DNA from 3 places in the Bacillus sp. JJ1533 genome. Region 1 is predicted to be linked to each of the others. Evidence: riboswitches for the same ligand, from Rfam matches in the RefSeq annotation. Region 1 holds a riboswitch; each other region holds the start of a gene.
The links. Region 1 has a riboswitch for cobalamin ahead of V7138_RS17550 (ribonucleoside-diphosphate reductase subunit alpha). Riboswitches for the same ligand answer to the same signal wherever they lie in the genome.
Positions count from the first base shown of each region.

Region 2: linked by a shared signal. The riboswitch ahead of V7138_RS20495 (sigma-70 family RNA polymerase sigma factor) and the one ahead of V7138_RS17550 (ribonucleoside-diphosphate reductase subunit alpha) in region 1 are both predicted to bind cobalamin.
Region 3: linked by a shared signal. The riboswitch ahead of V7138_RS10165 (DUF4430 domain-containing protein) and the one ahead of V7138_RS17550 (ribonucleoside-diphosphate reductase subunit alpha) in region 1 are both predicted to bind cobalamin.

Region 1 is NZ_JBALOV010000034.1:2,364-5,538, forward strand. Features, by position in the region: gene V7138_RS17550 (ribonucleoside-diphosphate reductase subunit alpha) at 1-1,636, opposite strand, end outside; cobalamin riboswitch at 1,669-1,864, opposite strand; gene V7138_RS17555 (GNAT family N-acetyltransferase) at 1,964-2,473, opposite strand; gene V7138_RS17560 (VOC family protein) at 2,631-3,041, shown strand; gene V7138_RS17565 (GNAT family N-acetyltransferase) at 3,080-3,175, opposite strand, start outside.
Region 2 is NZ_JBALOV010000038.1:71,399-74,573, reverse strand. Features, by position in the region: gene V7138_RS20505 (phenylacetate--CoA ligase family protein) at 1-708, shown strand, start outside; gene fabG (3-oxoacyl-ACP reductase FabG) at 780-1,517, shown strand; cobalamin riboswitch at 1,608-1,799, shown strand; gene V7138_RS20495 (sigma-70 family RNA polymerase sigma factor) at 1,940-2,683, shown strand; cobalamin riboswitch at 2,786-2,987, shown strand; gene V7138_RS20490 (ABC transporter substrate-binding protein) at 3,148-3,175, shown strand, end outside.
Region 3 is NZ_JBALOV010000020.1:78,529-81,703, forward strand. Features, by position in the region: gene V7138_RS10150 (hypothetical protein) at 1-299, opposite strand, end outside; gene sigX (RNA polymerase sigma factor SigX) at 271-822, opposite strand; gene V7138_RS10160 (ECF transporter S component) at 935-1,438, opposite strand; gene V7138_RS10165 (DUF4430 domain-containing protein) at 1,438-1,863, opposite strand; cobalamin riboswitch at 2,030-2,247, opposite strand; gene V7138_RS10170 (ATP-binding protein) at 2,344-3,175, opposite strand, start outside.

The sequences.
Region 1 (3,175 bases):
CAAGTACATCTTCCTGAAAAGCCCTTGGCAGATTAATAGAAGAAAGGTTACAAACCACAAAATCACCTGGTTTTCGAATGATTACAATATTTCCTTCTTTATCTGCATACTCCTTCGTAATGCCTGTTGCTGACATATTTTGAGCAATTTCCGTACATAAATTACTGCAAAAAATCGCAGTTCGTCCCTTACCTAAAAGATGTTTATTCGGGTTTTGCCGGTTTACCTCATCACGGTAAAACATATACGGTGTCCCTGTTTCTAATTGCGCAACCATGATGCGTGCCATTACATCCATTGCCCGATAGGACTTACGCGGTAAAAGTGGATGATTGACAGCTTCCATATATTTTAAAGTGAAATATTTTTCATCCGTTTCATCGTAGAAATCTTCGAGCCCTAATGGATTTCCGTCTTCATCCTTCCATCCCATGATTTGCTTTACTTCATGTGGACAAAAGGTATGCCACTCTCCAATACTCCTCCCGTTTTCATCCACTTCTTGTAGCTTTCTCATAAACAAATCTGGAACGGATACCCCTGTAAAAATATCATGAGCCTTTCTTCGTTCGTCTCCGTTATTTGTCTTTAAATCAAGGAAACCATTCATGATATCTTTATGGAATAAATCAAGATAGATCGCTATTGCTCCTTGACGTTGGCCTAATTGGTCGACACTGACGGCTGTATCATTGATAAGGCGAATCCATGGAACAACACCAGAAGAGTTGCCCTTGAATTTTTTTATGTCGGAGCCGAGCGCCCGAACCTTCCCATAATAAACGCCTATTCCTCCTCCATCTTTTGATAATCTAGCAATATCCCAGTTATTTAAATAAATACCATCAAGTGAGTCTTCAACCGTATCAATAAAACAAGAGGAGAGCTGACCAAAGCTTTTACCTGCATTTGATAATGTAGGAGTGGCTACAGTCATATACAAATTACTTAATGCCCAGTATGCTTCTTTAACATATTCAAGCCGAGCTTCCCTCTTTTCATGTTGCATTAAGGTCATAGCGATTATCATGAACCGCTCTTGTGGTAGTTCATATATATTTCGTTCATAATCTCTTGCAAGATATCGGTCCGCTAGTAAAAATAAGCCGATGTATGTAAATAGAAGATCTTTAGTAGGGTCAATATGCTTGCCGAGTTCTGTAATCTCGTCCTTGGTATAAGAGTCTAGTAGATCATTAGAATAAATTCCTTTGTTCGTTAGTTCCTCGATTAACTCATGAAAACTGCCGTATTTTTGGGCACATTTATAATTGCGACTTATTCCTGCTTTCTCATAGAGCTCATTTAAATATAGTTGTGCCGCTAAATAGGTCCAGTTGGGCTGATCCATAGCAATTTTGTTTAAGGAATAAAAAAGAGCATGTTGGTTTGCTTCAAATGTTGAAAATTTCATTCCTTGCAGTTTGTTTCTTATTTCAGTTGTTTCGAGTTGATAGGTTCTTTCAGCATAATCCAGCGAGTGTATAACTGAATCCAATTCCCTTTGTATTGTGCTATTCAAAGTAATTCTCTCCCTAACTTTTTTTTGTAAAACACAAAAAATCCGCTCAATTGAATTGAGCGGATGAAACGATAACACCAAGAGAGCAAGAATAAAGAGCCCACCTGTCGCCATCGTTTCATCTTCCCAATCCCCGAAGAAGGTGAAACATCTTTAGAAAAAAGACAGGTCTCCTGACTTATGCTTCATTCTACTTTGAACCCTTCCCATATAAGTACCCACTTGGAGTTAGCTTATACAGTGGCATGTTCATTTCGTCAGCATTTACAGTTGCGGGGGCAGTTCTGGTTTTCCACCAGATTCCCTATTAAGCCTATTGGCATCTTTTTCTCAAGGCAAAACACAATATGTAGTTTTTAAAATTGAAATTCTCTCAATATATGCTATTGAATTTAATAATAAGTGACTACTCTACTTTTGGCAAGACAAATTTTGACAAAATTATTTCTCAAGAAATAATACCATATGCTCTTCATCACGATATTGGCCGTTATATTTCATTGCTTTTTTCTCGACTGCATATATTTTAAATCCTAGGTTTTTATATAATTCCTTAGCCGGTGTGTTTTCAGAATCTACCGTTAAATAAAGTTGTTCGATTTCAGGAATATTTCGGGCTATCTTAATTGCTTCTTTTAGCAATGCCTTGGCCGTACCCTTCCCTCTATTATTACCATCAACATACATTGCCACTATGTTAGCCCTATGTCTTATTTTTTGACGTGTTTCCCGAACTAAAGTGACCATACCAACTAAATGTTCTTCTTCAAATGCACCAAACGTTAAGATTTCTTCAGATTGAAAGCTTTTCTTATATTCTCCTATTGGATTTTCCTTCTTTATTGCCTCATCATACGTAACTAAAAATGCATCAGGATCCGTAGTTAATGCTTTTAATCGTAGCTTCCAATAGCACTCAGCATCCTCTGGTATAAGCTTTCTGATATTCACATTACCCCTCCTAAAGAACATTTGTTCTTGCGTTTTTTATTTGATTTAATTATAATGGGATTTAAGGAAAAAATATACAACAGAGTATGAATTCTTCTGGTAATAGAAAACATAGTGTAGGATAGTTGGCAAATCTATCAAAAGGAGTGTTTTGCAAATGAAAGGTCAAGTAACTCCGTACTTAATGTTTAACGGTAATGCAAAGGAAGCTTTGGACTATTACAAAGAAATATTTAATGGTGAAATTTTAGATGTTCAAACATATGCTAAAGCAGGTTATGAGAATCAGGATTGGGCGAACGACAGACTGATCCACGGTAAATTCAAAAAGAATGATTTCTTGTTAATGGTATCAGATGACTCTCCAGACCAAACGGTTAACGTTGGAAACAACATCTCCCTCGTAATTGAATTTGAAAGTGAAGAAGAGATTACTAAAACTTTTAATGATTTAAAAGAAAAAGGAACTGTATTCATGGAATTACAGGATACTTTCTGGGGAGCTAAATATGCAAAAGTACAGGACCAATTCGGGATTATTTGGGACCTAAACTTTGAAAAACAGTAAAATGTGAAAATCCCCCTGATTTTATGGGGGATTTGAGTTTATTTTTTCCATTCGTGCTTTAGCAGACCATAAAAATACATATCAAAACGCTTTCCATCTCGTTCTAAAAATTCCCTCGAAGTTCCTTCCCTGAC
Region 2 (3,175 bases), on a different contig from region 1:
ATTGACCCAAAAGAGTTCGGATTTAGAATCTTATTCTTCTCTGGAGAACCAGGTGCAGGAGTACCATCAACGAAGAGGAAAATTGAAGAGGTATTCGGTGGGATTTGCATAGACTCGGGTACAATGGCGGAAGTAACTCCTTGGATGAGTAATTCAGAATGTGAGCATCGTCAGGGAGTGCATTTATGGCAAGACGTTGTTTATACAGAAGTAGTGGATAAGGATACTAAAAAACGTGTCCCGTTTGGTGGTGAGGGAGTACCTGTTTATACCCCTCTAGAGAGGACATCCCAACCAGTAATCCGCTACTGGTCAGGTGATCTAACTACTTGGACTGATGAGCCTTGTTCATGTGGTCGTGTCTATCCACGTTTACCAAAAGGAATATATGGACGTATTGATGATATGGTAACAGTCCGAGGAGTAAATGTTTACGCTAGTTTAGTTGAAAATGTGATTAGAAGGATTGAAGGAATCGGTGATGAATTTGTCATGATTGTAACTCGTGACAATATTATGGATGAAGTAACGGTACAGTGTGAAACAATTGGAACACTTAGTGACCAGGAATTGGAAGGAAGGATCTCCAGGGAACTAAAAAAAGAGACAGGTGTGACGATTAACATTGAATTACTCCCTCTTGGAACGCTCGAAAGAACACAGTTTAAAGCAAAACGCGTAATCGATAAACGACAATTTAAAGAATAAAAAAATTATAAGGATACAGCGCTGTACATTCAAATTCTCTAAGCTTCTAAACAAGTTGGGAGTGTTAATTAATGAAATTAGATGGAAAAGTAGCACTTATTACCGGTGGTGCCAATGGAATAGGGAAAATAACTGCTAAGAAGTTTTTAGAAGAAGGTGCAAAGGTAATAATTAGCGATGTTAATGAACAAGCAGGTAACAAAACAATAGATGAACTAACTAAATACGGAGAGGTTAGCTTCTGCCGAGCGGATGTTTCAAACTCAGAAGAAGTGAACTCGATGGTTCAAGAAGTAGTAAATACTTATAAGAAAATAGATATACTCATCAATAATGCAGGAATCACTATAGACGGATTTCTCACAAAAATGGAAACAGAAGATTGGGAGAAAGTAATTGGCGTTAATTTGACTGGAGTGTTCCAATGCACAAAAGCTGTAGCTCCGTATATGATGGAACAGAATTCAGGTGTAATCCTTAACGCTTCTTCTGTGGTAGGAATATACGGTAATGTGGGACAAACCAATTATGCTGCTACAAAATCAGGTGTTATTGGGATGACCAAGAGTTGGTCAAAGGAATTTGGGCCAAAAGGAATCAGAGTTAATGCGGTGGCACCAGGTTTTATTGTAACAGATATGACCTCCAAAATGCCACAAAAGATACTGGATATGATGAAGGATAAGACACCTTTACGAAAACTTGGTAAACCAGAAGATATAGCTTCAGCATACCTATTTTTAGCTTCTGATGAAGCCAGTTTTATAAACGGTACAATACTTAGTGTTGATGGTGGTCTAGTAATGTAGGCTTTAAAATTAAGTTAACTTACTATTTTTTATAAAATATTTACAAAAACATAGGATGCTAAGTGTGAAGACTAGATGATATGAGTCTTTCATAAAATATATAAATAAGGTGTAAAGAAACTTAAAAAGGAACCTGGTGTGAATCCAGGACTGCCCTCGCAACTGTAAGTGCTGATGAAATGAGAAAACCACTGTGTAAAAATGCTGTAAGGCATTTACACGGGAAGGCTCAAAGTAGGTTGAAGCACAAGTCAGGAGACTTGCCTTGTTTATGTTTCACACTCTACGGGGGTGGAGTAGATGAACGGTACATAAAAATTTGTAGTATTATAATTTTTAATAAATTGTGCTGTTTCTAAGGTCCACCTTTAATGAAGAGTATTTTATCAGTGCGCTCAATAATTAAAGGTAAGGGGATTCTTATGATTTTAAAAGAAAAGGACACTTTGTTTAAAGCTAAGAATGACATCGATTTTATGGATGATTTATTAAGAAGTGCGGAAGCTGAAAAATTCATTAAGTATGTTATTAAATCATATACCAAAAACCCAGCCGTTTTTATGCTGCAGAACAAAGTGGAATGGGAAGATTTATACCAAGCTTGTTTAATAGGATTATTCAATGGTCTAAAAAAATTAGATTTAGACCGTGATCCAAGTGAATGGGTTAGATATTTATATTTAAGTATACAAGGAGAAATTAGAAACTTTTCGCGTTCTAACCAATCAAATTCAATTGTTATAAGTCAAAAAATTAGAATGCTGTATCCTAAATATATGACTTTTTATCACTTCTTTCGAGAAAAGTTTGGAAAAGACCCAACTATAAGTGATGCAATGAAGGAATTTCAAATCTCCCGTAATGAAGCTTTTGAATTAGTTTATGGGATGCAAGAATTAGTAAGTGTTTTCCAAGAAACAGGGGAAATAAACCAGGCGTTTATTAAAGGTCCTTTTGAAGATGTTGAGAAAAAGGTGATTAACAGTTTACTAATTAAACATTATATGCCTTGTTTAAATAATAATGAAAAAAGAGTTTTGCATCTATACTATTTTCTTGGTTTTAATAAAACTGAGATTGCCAAGATGATTGGATGTGGAAATTCTATGGTCCAGAGACACATGGTGAATGCTTTTAAGAAGATAAGGAAAATGGAAGTTAGTTAAAAGACTAGAATCACAAATGGTACGATTATTAAAATGTCTTAAAAAAGTTCGAAATTTTTGACAATAATATTGCGCTATACTATTATAATGTTAACAGTAATTAGAATACACAGACAAATAGGTTTCTTAAATAGTTTAGTAGAAATTATTTAAGATTAAAAGGGAAGTTGGTGTGAATCCAACACGGTCCCGCCACTGTGATCGATGAGGATGGTTAAATGTCCCACTGTGCAATTCTGCATAGTAAGGCTTGACCAATCGCTTAAATCGTAAGTCAGGAACCTGCCTATTTGGAGTTTAAACTTCCTCGAGGAATGGGATTGTTTAAAGTACATCAATGTTCGTAGTTCGCAGGAAAACATTATGCTTAATTTTCTGCAAGCTCATATATATGTACCTTATACGCGCCTTTCCATAGGAAGGGCGTTTTTTAATTGCTGAAAAAATCGTAGGAGGAAAAGAAAATGAAAGGCATTATTCTTAAAAGGTGGG
Region 3 (3,175 bases), on a different contig from region 1:
GAAGCTGCTTCTTTTTTCTCCGTATCCATCGCAATCTTTGAATTTTCTTGTGCCATTTCAGCAGAGTCGGAGCTTGAACTGTTCATATTATTCATCAAAGAAGGAGCTAAGATGAATAACAGAAGGGCTGCTGCCACAGATGCAATGGTTGGAACAATCCAAACTTTCTTCTTTCGTTTATTCATTTTAAGGGTTATATTTTGATAAATCTCTTGTGGCTTACGGTTATCTTTTATTGTTGGCATTTGCGATAGCAGCTGCTCTAGGTGTTCATCGTTCCACTCGGATTTTTTCATCATCTACACCCTCCTTTACACCAGATTCTTCCATATAAGTCTTTAAGACTTTAAGGGCTCTATGCTGAGTTGTTTTTACCTTGCTTTCTGTCCAACCTAGAGCTTTAGCAGTCTCAGCAATGGAAAGGGATTGGATATATCGTAATATTAGTACTAGACGTTGATCGGTTGTACAGTGGTCCAAGCAGCGGTACATGATCTGAACTTGCTCATTCTGTAATGCTATTTCTTCTGGAAGTGGAGCAATATCTCTTACTTCTTGTCGATTCCAATCAAAGGAATCCATGATTCTTTGTTTCCAGCCTTTCTGTTTCCGAAATGAATCAATTGCAACATGTCGTGCAATTGAAAATAACCATGTTTTTTCACTGCTCTTCCCTTCGAATCTATCATATGATTTTAAAACTCTTATATAAACTTCCTGAACGAGATCTTCAGCCAGTTCACGATTTTTTACCATATAAAATAAGAAGGAAAAGACATCGTGATGATATTTTTCATATAGTTCCTCAAATAAGGAATCCATTTTGCAAATCCTCCCGTTCATTTCATTAGTCGTATGTTTTGTAAAAAAAGTTACACTCCCAATATAGTATGTTTTCATGAAAAAAGGAAGAATATTTTGGTAATATTCTTCCTTACTTTGCGATTATTACATTTTTTAAGAATAATAGTCTTAAGATTGGATAAAGAATGAGAAAAAATAGTCCATTCCCGATTGCATGACTCATATCAAATGGTAGTCCAGCTATATAATAGGCAAGAAATTTTCCCGAAAACAAATATAATGGCATTGAAATGACGAAGCCATAGAGAAAACCACAGAATACCGCATAGCCAGCAAGCAACACAACTGGAATTCGTTCACGATATTTTTGTAACAAACCGCTAATTAAACCAATTATCCCCCATGCAAAGATTTGGCCAATTGTCCATAATCCCATCCCCATTACAAGATTTGATAATACAGAACTAAAAACGGCAACAACCACACCGTAAACTGGTCCTAGAAATAAGCTTGTAATAATAATAATAGCTGTAGTAGGCTGAACATTCGGTATGAAAGTAAAAACAATCCGTCCTACTACGGACAAGGCGATTAGCATGGATAAAAGCGTTAGTTTTTTTACAGATAAGTTCATTATTCCCACTTATGGAGGTCAAATTCAATCTTATCTTCAGGCTCTAATTTATACTCATTTGCCCCGACCATTGCTTCTTCACCATTTACAGAATAGAACCATGATGTTTTTTCTTCTTCACTACCTGCAACTCCATTTATGCTTGCAATAAATGCACCATCAAATTGTGTTTCGACTTCAAAGTTTTCTTGCATGATCTCCATTACGGTAACTTCTTTTCCTGCTTCAATCTCGATTTCTTTTTCTTCAATAACTTCTTCTCCATTGTTTTTAGAGACCACAACAGTTACAATTTCAGCTTTTTCTTCTTTTTTAACAGTTTCAGACGAGTCATTGTTATTGTTGGATGTATCATTTGTAGGTTGGTCATTACTGCATCCAAATAATAATCCCACTGAAAGTAAAGCAACTAATAATTTTTTCATGTCCTAGTTCCCCTTTGTGTTATATCGTATTTATATATAAGTACTTGAAGCACTTGATACCAAAATAAAAAGCTCACCACAACGGGTGAGCTTTGTTAATAAGTTGAGAAAAACAACAAAAAAGCATGTAGCTGTTTTATTGTTAATTCCCACACCCCGAAGAATTAAAAAACGTTCGAATTAGGCAGGTCTACTGACTTAAGCTTCAACCTACTTTGAGTCCTTCCCATATGATGAACAGCAATTGCCATCCATTCATACAGTGGTTCTTCTCATTTCGTCCACTTTTACAGTTGCGGGGGCAGTTCTGGAGTTACACCAGATTCCCTATTAAGTCTTTGAGAATTTTTATAAATCCTCGACACCTATATATCTGATTTTATTCATTTTTATTAACCTTCTTCATATTACAAGAAGAATTATTATTTTACAAGATTAATGTTTCGTATGAAACAAGAATCTTCGCCACATTTTTTCAATTTATTCACTTTTTCGAGGAATTACAAATGTAAAGGTTGTTCCTTCACCAAGCTTACTATGAACTGATATATTTCCATTATGAGCACCGATAATGTTTTTAACAATGGCAAGTCCTAACCCAGTGCCCGATTTTCCTCTCGTTCTTGCCTTGTCCGCCTTATAGAAACGTTCGAATACAAACGGCAGATCTTCTTCAGGAATACCAGACCCAGTATCCCTAACATCGACTTTTATCGATGTTTCTTGACCTGTCACATGAACCTCCACCTTACCATGTTCATCAGTATGTCTTATCGCGTTATCAATTAAATTAGTAAATACCTGTTCAATCCGATCGCGATCTATTTCAATTTCTCCGATATCTTCTTCTTTTTTCGCAGTTAATGTAATTAAATTTTCTTTAGCTAATCCGTGGAATTTTCGAATCACTCGGTCGATAAATAAATCGAAATCAACATTTTCTTTATCCAAAGTTATATGACCAGACTGCATTCTTGCTATATCTAATAATTCATTAACTAGGCGCCCCATACGTAGTGACTCATCATAGATTACTTTCGTGATTTCTTTTCTCTCTTCTTCAGAACTTGCTATATCATCCATTATTGCTTCACTATAGCCCTGTAACATAGCAATCGGCGTTCTTAACTCATGTGATACATTCGCAATAAAGTCTTCGCGAAGCTTATCTAACCGTCTTTCCTCCGTCATATCACGCAGTACCGCAACGGCGCCCCTAATATATGTCTGATTATAGAGTGGGCTCATTAAAATAACCCATGTTCTTCCTTGAAGGCTTATTTCAATAAACTGTTCCTTTTCAAAGGAAACT